Regions from separate parts of the Streptomyces sp. NPDC093801 genome, predicted to be linked through region 2. Evidence: riboswitches for the same ligand, from Rfam matches in the RefSeq annotation. Region 2 holds a riboswitch; the other holds the start of a gene.

Evidence for each region. A riboswitch is a leader RNA that binds a small molecule or an ion and turns the genes downstream of it on or off. The one in region 2 is predicted to bind cyclic di-AMP.
Region 1: another riboswitch for cyclic di-AMP. It lies ahead of AB0469_RS09805 (transglycosylase family protein); the one in region 2 lies ahead of AB0469_RS11310 (M23 family metallopeptidase).

What each region holds. Positions count from the first base shown of each region.
Region 1 covers NZ_JBFBDP010000007.1:78,923-86,268, forward strand. Annotated here, with positions in the region: gene AB0469_RS09785 (Ppx/GppA phosphatase family protein) at 1-576, opposite strand, end outside; gene AB0469_RS09790 (DUF501 domain-containing protein) at 573-1,127, opposite strand; gene AB0469_RS09795 (septum formation initiator family protein) at 1,179-1,667, opposite strand; gene eno (phosphopyruvate hydratase) at 1,758-3,044, opposite strand; gene AB0469_RS09805 (transglycosylase family protein) at 3,462-4,199, opposite strand; cyclic di-AMP (ydaO/yuaA leader) riboswitch at 4,202-4,370, opposite strand; gene AB0469_RS09810 (transglycosylase family protein) at 4,645-5,754, opposite strand; gene AB0469_RS09815 (cytochrome P450) at 5,882-7,174, opposite strand; gene AB0469_RS09820 (globin domain-containing protein) at 7,296-7,346, shown strand, end outside.
Region 2 covers NZ_JBFBDP010000008.1:120,746-128,091, reverse strand. Annotated here, with positions in the region: gene AB0469_RS11325 (GNAT family N-acetyltransferase) at 1-243, opposite strand, end outside; gene AB0469_RS11320 (HPr family phosphocarrier protein) at 456-737, shown strand; gene AB0469_RS11315 (GntR family transcriptional regulator) at 1,005-1,670, opposite strand; gene AB0469_RS11310 (M23 family metallopeptidase) at 1,864-2,670, opposite strand; cyclic di-AMP (ydaO/yuaA leader) riboswitch at 2,683-2,842, opposite strand; gene AB0469_RS11305 (pitrilysin family protein) at 3,058-4,425, opposite strand; gene AB0469_RS11300 (pitrilysin family protein) at 4,446-5,792, opposite strand; gene AB0469_RS11295 (DNA topoisomerase IV subunit A) at 5,999-7,346, shown strand, end outside.

The DNA of each region.
Region 1 (7,346 bases), on a different contig from region 2:
GCGCATGGCGGCGATCTGCTCGGCGGTCGGCGGGTCGGTGACCTCGCCGTCCACCACCAGGTGGCGCTCGGTCATCCGCACGCAGCCCACGTCGACCGAGCGGGCGGCGCGCACGTGCTCCTCACCGACGACGAACTCGGTCGAGCCGCCGCCGATGTCCACCACCAGGAACGGCTTCTCCAGGTGCGCGGTGCCGGTCAGCTCCCTGGTGGCGCCGGTGAAGGAGAACTCCGCCTCCTGCTCGCCGGAGATCACCTCGGGCTCCACGCCCAGGATCTCCAGCACGCCCCGGACGAAGTCCTCGCGGTTCTCCGCGTCGCGCGAGGCCGAGGTGGCCACGAACCGGATCCGCTCGGCACCCAGCTCCTTGATCACGGCGGCGTACTCGCGGCAGGCCGCGAAGGTGCGCTCCAGCGCCTCCGGGGCCAGCCGGCCGGTCCGGTCCACGCCCTGGCCCAGCCGGACGACGGTCATCCGGCGGTCGAGCTCGACCAGCTCGCCGGTGGCCGGGTCGCAGTCGGCGACGAGGAGGCGGATGGAGTTCGTACCGCAGTCGATGCCCGCGACCCGGGTCATGCGGACTCCTCCTGCGGCTCCCCGTCCTTCTTCTCCCCGCACGGGGTGACGCAGGCGCCCTTGGCCCACCACTCCGGCAGCATCGCCAGGGCCTCGTCGCCGAACGGGTTCACCCCGGGGCCGGCCGCCAGCGAGTGCCCGACCAGCACGTGCAGGCACTTCACCCGGTCCGGCATGCCGCCGGCGCTCGGGAAGCCCTGGAGCACCTCGATGGCGTCACGGCGCTCGATGTAGTCCTCGTGCGCCCTGCGGTACGCGGCGGCGAGCTCCGGGTCCTCGGCCAGGCGGGCCTGCATCTCCTTCATCACGCCGTTGGCCTCCAGCGTGCCGATCGCGGAGGCCGCGCGCGGGCAGGTGAGGTAGTAGAGCGTCGGGAAGGGGGTGCCGTCGGGGAGGCGCGGGGCCGTCTCGACGACGTCCGGCTGGCCGCAGGGGCAGCGGTGCGCGATGGCGCGCAGCCCGCGCGGCGGGCGGCCGAGCTGCTGCTGGAACGCCTCGATGTCGGCGTCGGTCGGCTCGGTCCGGTCGGTCTGGGGCGGGGGCGTCTGCATGCCTGGAGGAAGTCTCTTCGTTCGGTCGTACGTGACGGTCTTGAGGGTGGTTCAGTCGCCGGGACGGTCGGCCTTGTCGACGCCGTCCCAGACGTTGGAGTACCAGGGGCGGTCGGACCCGCCCTGGCCGCCGCGGCGGTGCTCCGCGGCCGCGGCCCCGGGGTCGGTCATGATGTAGCCGATCTCCCCCGGGCGCAGGAAGTGCAGGTGCCTGCGCGCCTGCTGCTCCGCGTAGGCGGGGTCCTGCCAGCGCGCCTTCTCGTCGCGGAGCTGTTCGAGGCGCTTGCGCGCGGTGGCGGCCGCCCGCTGCTGGTCCGCGATCTCCGAGCGCTGGGACACGTACTGGCGCATCGGATACGCGAGGGCGACGACCAGCGTACAGAGGACGAGCACCAGCAGCGCCGCCCGGCCGGTGAGCCGGCTGCGGCGCACCTGCCGGCGGGACTGCGAGCGGTAGACGTGGGCCGCGGTCCGCTCGCCGAGCTGCCGGAGCCTGGTCGCCGTGGAGAAGGTGGAGAACCGATCCCGGTTCCCGGCCATTGGTCCGCCTCCCCTGGTGCGCGCTACGCAATACGTCCCCGCACACGGTACGGGACCGAGTGCGGGGACGTAGGGAGGCTAGGCGAGGACTCAGCCCTTGAAGCGCGGGAAGGCGCTGCGCCCGGCGTACACCGCGGCGTCGTCGAGGATCTCCTCGATGCGCAGCAGCTGGTTGTACTTGGCGACGCGGTCCGAGCGGGCCGGGGCGCCGGTCTTGATCTGGCCGCAGTTCACCGCGACGGCGAGGTCCGCGATGGTGACGTCCTCGGTCTCGCCGGAGCGGTGGGACATCATGCACTTGAAGCCGTTGCGCTGGGCCATCTCGACGGCGTCGAGGGTCTCGGTCAGCGAACCGATCTGGTTCACCTTGACGAGCAGGGCGTTCGCGGAGCCCTCCTCGATGCCGCGGGCCAGGCGCTCCGGGTTGGTGACGAAGAGGTCGTCGCCGACGATCTGGACCTTGGAGCCCAGGCGGTCGGTGATGGTCTTCCAGCCGGCCCAGTCGTCCTCGAACAGCGGGTCCTCGATGGAGACGAGCGGGTACGCCTCGACGAGCTCGGCGTAGTAGTCGGTCATCTCGGCGGCCGAGCGGGACTGGCCCTCGAACTCGTACTTGCCGTCCTTGTAGAACTCGGACGCGGCGACGTCGAGCGCGAGCGCGATGTCCTTGCCCGGGGTGTAGCCGGCCTGCTTGACGGCCTCGATGATGAGGTCGAGCGCGGCGCGGTTGGACTCCAGGTTCGGGGCGAAGCCGCCCTCGTCGCCCAGGCCGGTGGACAGGCCCTTGGCGTGCAGGACCTTCTTGAGGGTGTGGTAGACCTCGGCACCCCAGCGCAGCGCCTCGGAGAAGGACTCCGCGCCGATCGGGGCGATCATGAACTCCTGGATGTCCACGTTGGAGTCGGCGTGCGACCCGCCGTTGAGGATGTTCATCATCGGAACGGGCAGCAGGTGCGCGTTCGGACCGCCGAGGTAGCGGAAGAGCGGGAGGTCCGAGGCCTCCGACGCGGCGTGCGCGACGGCGAGGGAGACGCCGAGGATGGCGTTGGCGCCGAGGGAGCCCTTGTTGTCGGTGGCGTCGAGGTCGAACATGGCCTGGTCGATCAGGCGCTGCTCGGTGGCGTCGTAGCCGACGAGCTCCGGGCCGATCTGCTCGATGACCGCGAGGACGGCCTTCTCGACACCCTTGCCCATGTAACGGTTGGGGTCACCGTCACGGAGCTCGATGGCCTCGAAGGCACCGGTGGAGGCGCCGGACGGAACGGCAGCACGGCCGGTGCTGCCGTCGTCGAGGCCCACCTCGACCTCGACCGTGGGGTTGCCTCGGGAGTCCAGGATTTCCCGGGCTACGACGACGTCGATGGACGGCACGAGCATCTCCTTCTGGGATGTGACGCTGGGTGTGCGGTGGCGTGGGGCCTTGGACGGCCTCGCCGACTAGAGCCTAACCGGCTCCGGGCGGTCGGCCGGCCGACCGCCCGGGTCCTGGGACGAAAAAGGGACCGAATACCCGCCTTCCAGGACATAGGACCCCGGAAAAGTGGAGCCGTGACGGGCCTCTGACGCGCCATGCCCTCCCGCGGCGCGGGTTCACGGGACCCGGCGCCGGGCATGCGGGGGCGCGGCCCGGGCGTGCGGGGCCCGGTCCGTGCGGCGCGCGGGCGCGGCCCGGACATGACGACGCCCGGCGCGCGAAGGGATGCGCGCCGGGCGTCGATGCCACGGGCCGTGCCGGGGGTGGTGCTCAAGCGCGCGCCGGCCCCGGGGGCCGGCGCGCGGGTGTTACGCGGGAGTTCAGCTGAGCTTCAGCTTCTGGCCCGGGAAGATGAGGTCGGCGTCCTTGACGGTGTCCTTGTTCAGGTCGAAGAGCTTCTCCCAGCCGCCCTTGACGCCGTTGGCCTCCGCGATGGTACCGAGGGTGTCGCCCTCCTGGACCGTGTAGGAGCCGTTGCCGGTCGCCGGGGTGCCGCCCTTCGGGGCGGACGGCTTCGACGGGGCCGGCTTGGACGGGGTCCAGTTGCCGGAGCCGGAGCCGGTGCTCTTGGTCTCGGTGTCGGCCTTCGGGGTGGAGGGCTTCGCCGGGGCGGGCTTGGCCGGGGCCGGCTTGGTCTCCGGCTTCGGCTTGGCCGGGGTGGTGGTCGAGCCGCCGCCGTTGTAGGCGGAGTTGGACAGGCCGACGCCGCAGGACGGCCAGGCGCCCTTGCCCTGGCCCTTGAGGACCTTCTCGGCGATGGCTATCTGCTGCGACTTCGTGGCCTGGTTGGCCTGCGCGGCGTACGCCTTGCCGCCGTACGCGGCCCACGTGGAGGCGGAGAACTGGAGGCCGCCGTAGTAACCGTTGCCGGTGTTGATGGACCAGTTGCCGCCGGACTCGCAGGAGGCGACCTTGTCCCACTCCGAGACCGTGGCGGCGCTGGCGGAGCCGGCGGCCATCAGCGGGGCGGCGACGGCCACACCGGCGACACCGGCGAGCGTGACGATGCGGACGGCCTTGGAGCCGCGGCGGTGCTTGCCCTTGCCGGAAAGCAGCATGGAGTTCTCCTCACCGACGCCTTCGAGGTGAGCTGTCGGGTTCGGGCGGATGAGTTGCCCGGCCGCGCAGTTGCGCGTCTTCACCCCTAGCCGGTACGCGGACCGTCTCTCAACGGCCTTTCCCGGCGCCTACCTTGGTTCCCCCGCTCCTGCCAACGGCGCTTGCGCGACGACTGTTCCCTCCGGCCGCCGGCAGGATTCGGCGATGCGGTCGAAGGAGCCCGCGGTGGCGGGCGACTCAGAAGGTAGGCAGGTCTCTCCCCGATGTTCAACGTGTGATTTTGGGGAGAAACCGGCCTACTTGCCATCCTCGGGAGTGCGTTTGCGCAGGTCGGAGCGGGGTTTGCGGAAGTTCCGGAATGAGACACGCCAGTTGTCCGGAAGAGATGCATGTCTCACTTGCCGATAACAGACATTCAGCCCTTATCGACTGCCCGAACTACCCCTATTTCTTGGTTAGATCCAGGTTCTGGCCGGGCTTGATGAGGTCCGCGTCCGTGCCGATGACCTGCTCGTTGGCCTTGTAGAGGGCGCTCCAGCCCCCCTTGAGGCCGTTGGCGTCCGCGATGGCCGCGAGGCTGTCGCCCGGCTTCACGGTGTACACGGGCTCCGCGGCGGCGGCTGACGCCGTGCCAGGGGCCGCGGGCACCTCGATCGCGGCGGGGCCGCGGTGCTTGCCGTTGCCCTCCGACGCGCCGGGGGCGGGAGTGGCCGAAGGGGAGGGCGTGGCACCCGGGGTTGCCGGGGCCGTCGGGTCGACCGGGGCGGTCGGGGTGCCCGGGGTGGTCGGATTGGCCGGGTTGCCCTGGTTGTTGGAGTTGCCCTGATTGCCCTGGTTTCCCTGGCCGTTCTGGTTGCCCTGACCGTTCCCGTTGCCCGGGTTGCCCGGGTTGCCCGGGTTGCCCGGGTTCGCCGGACCGGTGGGCGGGACGGTGGGTCCGGTGCTCGGGGTGGGCGGCACGGCGTAGTCCGGCTCCGGCATGACGGGCAGTCCGCTGGTGGCACCCAGCGGGTAGTCCGGCAGCACGCTCGGGCCGGGCGCACCGGGCGCCGGGGTGGGCGCTCCGAAGTCCGTGGAGGACTTGCCCTTGCCGGTGTCGGGCACCGAGAAGTCGGGCCGGACCGGGCTGGGGGCGACCGGCCCGGGCGTCTTGCCCGTGTCCACGTCGGGCTTCGGCCCGTTCTTGGACAGCCCCGCCGAGGCGGAGCACAGCGACCACGCCTCGGGGCCCTGGGACTCCAGCACCCGCTCGGCGACGGCTATCTGCTGCGAGCGGCTCGCCAGGTCGGGGCGCTCCGCGAACTCGAGCCCGCCCGCGTTCTTCCACTGGTCCAGGGTGAACTGGAGACCGCCGTAGGTCCCGCCGCCGGAGTTGGCGCTCCACGTGCCGCCGCTCTCGCAGTCGGCGACCTTGTCCCACGTCGCGGTGTCGGCCGCGCTCGCGCCCGTGGCGGCGAGCAGCGGCAGGGCCAGCGCGGAGCCAGTGACTCCGGCGGTGACGACGATGGCGGGGACCTGACGGGGTCGTCTGTGGCGGCCGTTCCCGGGAAGCATGTGCCTGCACCTTTCGTATAACGGCGGGGTAACGGCAGAACCTAGCCGCCTTCGAACGGATGTCACAAGTTGGGCCGAAGACTGAATTCCGGTCAGTTCCGCCGCCCCGCCGGGCTTCGCACGCGCCTCAGGCGTTCGGGACTGTGAAGCGGACGGGGAGGGTGCGCAGCCCCCGCATGATGAGTCCGCCGCGCCAGCGCAGGTCCGTAGGGGGAATGGCAAGTTCCAGATCCGGCAGACGCTTCAGCAAAGTCGCGAGCGCCGTCTGGCCCTCCAGGCGGGCGAGCGGGGCCCCCAGGCAGTAGTGGATCCCGTGGCCGTATCCGAGGTGCTGATTGTCACTCCGGGAGAGATCGAGCGCGTCCGGGTCGGCGAAGCGGGCGGGGTCGCGGTCGGCTGCCGCGAGAACCACCAGGACGGGGTCGCCGACGGCGATGTCCTGCCCGCCGAGGGTCAGCGGCTGGGTGGCGAACCGCCAGGTGGCCAGCTCCACCGGGCCGTCGTAGCGCAGCAGCTCCTCGATGCCCGTCTCCAGCAGGGCGGTCTCGCCCGCCGCGAGGGAGTCCTGGAGGAGGGCACGCTGGCCGGGGTTCATGAAGAGGGAGTGGACGCCGTTGCCGATGAGGTTCACGGTCGTCTCGAAGCCGGCGAAGAGCAGGATGAAGGCCATCGCCGTCGCCTCGGCCTCGGTGAGGTGGTCGCCGTGGTCGCTCGCCCGGATCAGGTCGGAGATGAGGTCATTGCCCAGATCGTCCCGCTTCCGGTGGATCAGTTCCCCGAGATAGGTGCGCATCCGCTTCACCGACCGGGCGACCCCGCCGCGCGGACCGCCGCCGTGGCGGATCATCATCCCGGCCCAGTCGCGGAAGTCGTCCTGGTCCTCGCGCGGTACGCCGAGCATCTCGCAAATGGCGTAGATGGGGAGCGGGAAGGCGAACTCGTGGATGAGGTCCGCCTCCCCCTTTCCCGCGGCCTGGGCCTTTTCGACGATGGCGTCGATGAGGTGGTCGGTCAGCTCCTGCACGCGCGGGGTGAACTCCGCGACGCGGCGCGGGGTGAAGGCCTTCGACACCAGCCGGCGCAGCCGGGTGTGGTCCGGCGGGTCGATGTTGAGCAGGTGGGTCATCAGCTCCGCCTTGCGCTCCCCGGGGATCCCGGTCTTGCCCTTGGCGTGCGCCGGCTCCGCGTGGTGCGCCGGGTTCTTGCTCAGCCGCTGGTCGGCGAGGGCCTGGCGGGCATCGGCGTACCGGGTCACCAGCCAGGCCTCGACCCCGCTGGGGAGCTGGGCGCGGTGCACCGGGGAGTGCTCGCGCAGCCAGGCGTAGGCGGGGTAGGGGTCGGTGGCGAACTCCCAGTCGAAGAGGGTCGGCGCCGGGGGGACGGAGGGGGCGGGCGGGGTGTCGGGAGTCTGCTCGTGCACCCGTCGACGGTATCCCGGCTCGCTACCGGCCATCCCTTATGGCCGGTTCGTCGCGGCTGTCCGCAGATCGGCCATCACTTGACGACCGCTTGTCGGACATTCCTACTTCCGTCCTGTGGATGTGAGGATCTTGAAAAGCAGCTTCGCGGTGGTGGAGAGACGGGCCGAGCAC
Region 2 (7,346 bases):
GGCGAGGCCGACGCGGTCGACGTAGTCGTGGTGCGTGAAGCGGTGCACGTCGCGGTCGGAGAGGCGGGGGTAGGGGGCGAAGAAGCGGTAGTACTTCGACTCGTCCGAGACCTGCTCGTAGAAGCTGACCAGCCGCCCGGCGTCCTCGGTCGTGATGGGGCGGATCCGGGCGGTGCCGCCGTCGCGCAGCACGACGTCCGCTTCCCAGTGGGCCGGGTACGAGGGGTCCGACGCGGTGGTCATGGGGCCAGCCTAAGGGCAGGATCCGGCCGGGCGGCCGGGCGCCGCCGACAGGCCGGGCGGCGCGTACGCCGGGAATGAGGCGTACCGGGACGGATCAGTGCAAAGCTGAGCGGGGCCGAACGGCCGCGGGGTCGGGCCGAAGGCCGGTCCGAGCATTCCGGGTGACGTGAGAGACTGGTCTAGACAACCACGAGAACCTGAAGGGCATCACCATGGCAGAGCGCCGCGTCAACGTCGGCTGGGCCGAGGGCCTGCACGCTCGTCCCGCCTCGATCTTCGTCCGCGCGACGACCGCTTCCGGCGTCCCCGTGACCATCGCGAAGGCGGGCGGCGACCCCGTCAACGCCGCTTCCATGCTGGCGGTCCTGGGCCTGGGCGCCCAGGGCGGCGAGGAGATCGTCCTCGCGTCCGAGGCCGACGGCGCGGAGGCCGCGCTGGACCGCCTCGCGAAGCTGGTCGCGGAGGGCCTGGAGGAACTCCCCGAGACGGTCTGATCCCTTCGTCTCCACCCGAAGCCGCGGTCCCGCCGTCCTGGGGCCGCGGCTTCGTGCCGTCCCGGCGGCCCGGCGGCCAGCCGGCGCCCGCGCCCAGCGGTCCCCGGCCCCCGGCCCCCGGCCCCCGGCCCCCGGCCCCCGGCCCCCGGCGATAATCGCTCAGCCGGAAATACCCGTCGGCGGACCCGTACCGCCGGAATTGGCCGGAACGCACCGGCGCAACCGAAAAGAAATTCCACCGCGGATCCCTTTTCTACGCGCCCCGCGTTAATTCCGGCCACCCGCCGCGTTTACGGCACGTTGCAAAGTCCTCACCTTCGGCCGGAAAGCGCCCGACGCCCGCTCCGCGTGCAGCGCGGCCAGCGCACGGGCCCGTTCCGCGTCCCCCCGGGCCACCGCGTCCACGAGCGCCCCGTGCTCCGCCCAGGAGTCCGCCGGCCGCACGGGCGCCCCCACCTCGTACATCCAGGCGATCTTGCGCCGGGTCTGCGTCAGCAGCGCGATCAGCCCGGGGCTGCCGGACGCCTGGGCCAGGGTTTCGTGGAACCAGCTCCCCAGCGCCCGCAGGTCCTCCCCCTGCGCCCTCCTGGCCCGCTCCTGACCCAGCCGCACCAGCCCCCGCAGCACCTTCAGGTGCGCCTCGGTGCGCCGCCGGGCCGCGCGGGAGGCGGCCAGCGGCTCCAGCAGCATCCGCAGCTCCAGCAGGTCGGCCGCCTCCTGCTCGCCCGGCTCCGCGACGCACGCCCCGGCGTGCCGCCGCGTGGTGACGAACCCCTCGGACTCCAGCGTGCGCAGCGCCTCGCGCACCGGCACGCGCGAGACCCCGTAGCGGCGGGCCAGCACCTCCTCGGTCAGCCGGCCGCCCGGCCCGAAGAAACCGGAGACGATATCGTCACGAATGGCTGTGCACACCGCGTGCGCCGGAATACGCAAGGCCGGACCTCCGCTGGGTTTCGTTCCGATCGACCGTGCCGTGATGCGACTCTATTGCAACACGTGCGGATTTCCGAGAAAGCCCGGAAATCCGGAACGGGGGAACGCGCGGAACGGCGGAAACCCGCGGAACCGGCGGAACGGAGAAGGCCCCGGCTCGGGGAGCCGGGGCCTTCTTCGAAGAGGGACGGGGTCAGATGCCGACACCGTGCTGGCGCAGGTAGGCCAGGGGGTTGATGTCCGTGCCGTAGGTGGCGCCGGTGCGGGCCTCGAAGTGCAGGTGCGGGCCGCTGGAGTTGCCGGTGGAACCCGACAGGCCGATCTGCTGGCCCGCGGAGACCGTCTGGCCGACCGAGACGCTCAGCGAGTTCATGTGCCCGTACTGGGTGTAGGTGCCGTCGTTGTGGCGGATCACGACGTTGTTGCCGTAGGCGCCGCCCCAGCCGGCCTCGACGATGGTGCCCGCACCCACCGCGTGGACGACGGTGCCCTCGTCGGCGTGGAAGTCGATGCCGGTGTGGCTGCCGGAGGACCACATGCCGCCGCCCGCGCCGTACTGGGTGCTGACGTAGGAGCCGGTGATCGGGGCCACGAAGGTGTTGAGGCGCTTGCGGGCCTCTTCCTGGGCGGCCTTCTCGGCGGCCTCGCGCTCGGCCTTCTCCTTGGCCTCGGCGGTGCGCTTCGCCTCGGCGGCGCGCGTCTTGGCGTCGGCCTCGGCCTGCGCCTGGGCCGCGACGGCCTCGGCGGCGCTCTGCTGGGTCTCGGCCTGGGTCTCGATGTCGTCCTGGAGGCCGTCGGCGACGACGACGGCGTTCAGCGCGCCGGTGTCCTCGAGGGACGGGCCGCCGTGGGAGTCGGCGGCGAAGGCCGGGGCCGCCAGGGTGCCGACCACGCCCGTGGTGGCGAGGGCGGCTATGCCGGCGTAGCCGGCGGTCTTGCGGCTCAGACGGCTCGAACCGCGGTGCTTACCGGAACCGGCTGCACGACTGCCAAACGCCATGGCGGGGGTGATCCTTTCCTTCCCTCTCGCCTACCGGGTTAGCTGACGGGTTCGGAGCAGGAAGGTCTCCTACGGGCCCCCTCTGGCGAGGCGGTCCGATTCACCCCAGGGACTGATGTGGGTCCCCGGCTCCCCAGGCTCGCGCCTGACGGGGACTCGGCGATCGCTGCCCGGTGCCGCGGGTGCGGCTGGCACAAGTGACGGACAGCACGCCTGACGCTAGGCGGATCATCAGTCAATCGCCAAACAGACGCGCGGATTTGTTGCGTACGCCACACCACATACCTGAAACCACACCACTAAACGGACAAAGGGGGCCCGGTGGATGCTCCACCGGACCCCCTCGGAAACAGGCCGACCGCCGGTCAGTTGCCGGTCGGCCGCCGGTCAGTTGGTGACGACCGTGACCTCACCGATGCCGAGGGCCAGGACCGGCTCCTCGATCTGCGCCGCGTCGCCCACGAGGATCGTGACCAGCCGGTCCACCGGGAAGGCGTTCACGACCGCCGAAGTGGCCTCCGCCGTACCGGTTTCGGCCAGCCGCGCGTACAGCCGCGCCTGGTAGTCGTCCGGCAGCTCCTGCTCGACCTGGTCGGCGAGGGTCCCGGCCACCGAGGCGGCCGTCTCGAACTTCAGCGGGGCCACGCCCACCAGGTTCTGCACCGCCACGTCCCGCTCGGCGTCCGTCAGGCCCCCGGCGGCGAGGGTGCGCAGCACCTGCCACAGGTCCTCCAGCGCCGGACCGGTGTTGGGGGTGTCCACCGAGCCGCTGATGGCGAGCATCGAGGCGCCCGTGCCGTCGGCCGTGGAGCGCAGCACCTGGCCGAAGGCGCGCACGCCGTACGTGTAGCCCTTCTCCTCGCGCAGCACCTTGTCCAGGCGGGAGGTCAGGGTGCCGCCGAGGCAGTACGTGCCCAGGACCTGGGGGGCCCAGACGATGTCGTGCCGGTCCGGGCCGATCCGGCCGATCAGCAGCTGCGTCTGGACCGCGCCGGGCCGGTCCACGATGATCACGCGGCCCGTGTCGTCGGCCGTCACCGGGGGCACCGGCCGGGGCGCGGCGGTGCCGCCCGTCCAGGCGCCCAGGGTGTCGGCGAGGACGGCGTCCAGGTCGATGCCGGTCAGGTCGCCGACGACCACCGCGGTGGCGGTCGAGGGGCGCACGTGGGCCTCGTAGAAGGCGCGGACGGCGGCGGAGTCGATCCGCGCGACCGTCTCCTCGGTGCCCTGGCGGGGGCGGGACATGCGCAGCGCGGCCGGGAACAGCTCCTTGGAGAGCTCCTTGGCGGCGCGGCGCTGCGGGTTGGCCTGCTCGTGCGGGATCTCGTCCAGCCGGTTGCGCACCAGCCGGGCGACCTCGCCGTCGTCGAAGGCGGGCGCGCGCAGCGCCTCGGCGAGCAGCCCGAGGGCCTTGGGCAGGCGGGAGGCCGGGACCTCCAGGGAGACGCGCAGGCCGGGGTGGTCGGCATGGGCGTCGAGGGTGGCGCCGCAGCGCTCCAGCTCGGCCGCGAACTCCTCGGCGGAGCGCTTGTCGGTGCCCTCCGACAGGGCGCGGGCCATGATCGTGGCCACTCCGTCGAGGCCGTCGGGCTCGGCGTCGAGCGGGGCCGCGAGGTTGACCTCGACCGCGACGACCCGCTGGCCGGGGCGGTGGCAGCGCAGCAGGGTCAGGCCGTTGCCGAGGGTGGAGCGCTCGGGGGCGGGGAAGGCCCACGGCGTGGGCTCGCCGGCCTGCGGCTGCGGGTGGAAGTCCATCGTGACGGCTGCGGTGTCGCTCACTGCTCCGCCCCCTCGTTCTCGTCGCTCTCGTCGTTCTCTTCGGCGCCGGGCAGCGGCTCGTAGACCAGGACCGCGCGGTTGTCGGGGCGCAGCCGGGCGGCGGCCACGGCCTGCACCTCCTCGGCGGTGACGTCCAGGACGCGCTGGACGGCCGTCAGCGCCAGCTGCGGGTCGCCGAACAGCACCGCGAAGCGGCACAGTTCGTCGGCCCGGCCGGCGACGGTGCCCAGCCGGTCCAGCCACTCGCGCTCGAGCTGCGCCTGCGCGCGCTCCATCTCGTCGGCCGTGGGGCCCTCGGCGGCGAACCGGGCGAGCTCCTCGTCCACGGCCGCCTCGATGGCGGGCACCTCGACGCCGCTGGAGGTCTTGACGTCCAGCCAGCCCATCGAGGGCGCGCCGGCCAGGCGCAGCAGGCCGAAGCCGGCCGCGACGGCGCTCTGGTCGCGGCGGACCAGGCGGTTGTGCAGGCGGGACGACTCGCCGCCGCCGAGGATCGTCAGCGCCACGTCGGCGGCGTCGCACTCGCGGGTGCCGTCGTGCGGCAGGCGGTAGGCGGCCATCAGCGCGCGGGCCGGGACCTCCTCCACGATCTCCTCGCGGAGCTGACCGCCCATGGTCTCGGGCAGGCTGCCGTCGCGGGGCGGCTGCTTGCCGTCGTGCGCCGGGATGCTGCCGAAGTACTTCTCGACCCAGGCCAGGGTGCGCTCGGGGTCGATGTCGCCCACGACCGACAGGACGGCGTTGTTGGGCGCGTAGTACGTGCGGAAGAAGTTCCGGGCGTCCTCGAGGGAGGCGGCGTCCAGGTCGGCCATGGAGCCGATCGGGGTGTGGTGGTACGGGTGGCCGTCGGGGTAGGAGAGGGCCGTCAGGCGCTCGAAGGCCGTGCCGTACGGGACGTTGTCGTAGCGCTGGCGGCGCTCGTTCTTGACGACGTCGCGCTGGTTCTCCATGGAGTCCTCGTCCAGGGCGGCGAGCAGCGAGCCCATGCGGTCCGCCTCCAGCCACAGGGCGAGCTCCAGCTGGTGGGCCGGCATCGTCTCGAAGTAGTTGGTGCGCTCGAAGCTCGTGGTGCCGTTGAGCGAGCCGCCGGCACCCTGGACGAGCTCGAAGTGCCCGTTGCCGGGTACGCTCGCCGAGCCCTGGAACATCAGGTGCTCGAAGAGGTGAGCCAGACCGGTCCGCCCCTTGACTTCGTGCCGGGAGCCGACGTCGTACCAGAGGCAGACGGCGGCGACCGGGGTGAGGTGGTCCTCGGACAGCACCACGCGCAGGCCGTTGGCCAGCCGGTGCTCGGTCGCTGTCAGGCCGCCGGAGCCGGCCTGAGCTGTGGCCGTGTGACCCATGGGCATGTGGTCCCTTCGATCGCGATGCAGAGATTCCCTATCGACCTGCCACTGTATGCAAGCGCGCAGGTGCACGGAGAAGTTCCCGGCCTCTCACCTGGGTCGGAGTCGGCGTTGTCGGTGCCTGGGGCCACAATGGTCGGCGTCGACCCCGTCGCACACCCCCGCACGTACACCCCCCGATCTTGGTTAGGAGCGCCGCAGCGATGGCCCGCCGCAGCACGAAGACCCCGCCGCCGGAGGATTTCGAGGAGAAGATCCTCGACATCGACGTCGTCGACGAAATGCAGGGCTCCTTCCTCGAGTACGCGTACTCGGTGATCTACTCCCGGGCCCTGCCGGACGCCAGGGACGGCATGAAGCCCGTACACCGGCGCATCGTCTACCAGATGAACGAGATGGGCCTGCGCCCCGACCGCGGGTACGTGAAGTGCGCCCGCGTCGTCGGCGAGGTCATGGGCAAGCTCCACCCGCACGGCGACCAGTCGATCTACGACGCCCTCGTGCGCATGGCCCAGCCCTTCTCGATGCGGCTGCCGCTGGTCGACGGCCACGGCAACTTCGGTTCGCTCGGCAACGACGACCCGCCGGCCGCGATGCGCTACACCGAGTGCAAGATGGCCGACGCCACGTCGCTGATGACGGAGTCGATCGACGAGGACACCGTCGACTTCGCCGCCAACTACGACGGCCAGGAGCGCGAGCCCGTCACCCTGCCCGCCGCCTACCCGAACCTGCTGGTCAACGGCACGTCCGGGATCGCGGTCGGCATGGCCACCAACATGCCCCCGCACAACCTGGGCGAGGTCGTCGCGGCCGCCCGCCACCTGATCCGGTACCCGGACGCGGGCCTGGAGGCGCTGATGCGCTTCGTGCCGGGTCCCGACCTGCCCACCGGCGGGCGCATCGTGGGCCTCTCCGGCATCAAGGACGCCTACGAGAACGGCCGCGGCACGTTCAAGATCCGCGCGACGGTGTCCGTGGAGGACGTGACGGCGCGCCGCAAGGGCCTGGTCGTCACCGAACTGCCCTTCACGGTCGGCCCCGAGAAGGTCATCGCGAAGATCAAGGACCTGGTCGGCTCGAAGAAGCTCCAGGGCATCGCCGACGTCAAGGACCTCACCGACCGCGCGCACGGCCTGCGCCTGGTCGTCGAGATCAAGAACGGCTTCCACCCGGAGGCCGTGCTGGAGCAGCTGTACAAGCTGACGCCGATGGAGGAGTCCTTCGGCATCAACAACGTCGCGCTGGTCGACGGGCAGCCGCTGACGCTGGGCCTCAAGGAGCTGCTGGAGGTCTACCTGGACCACCGCTTCGAGGTCGTGCGCCGGCGCAGCGAGTTCCGCCGCGGCAAGCGGCGCGACCGGCTGCACCTGGTCGAGGGCCTGCTGGTGGCCCTGCTCGACATCGACGAGGTCATCCGCCTGATCCGGGACAGCGACAACTCCGCGCAGGCCAAGGAGCGCCTGATGGAGCGCTTCTCGCTGAGCGAGGTCCAGACCCAGTACATCCTGGACACCCCGCTGCGCCGGCTCACCCGCTTCGACCGGATCG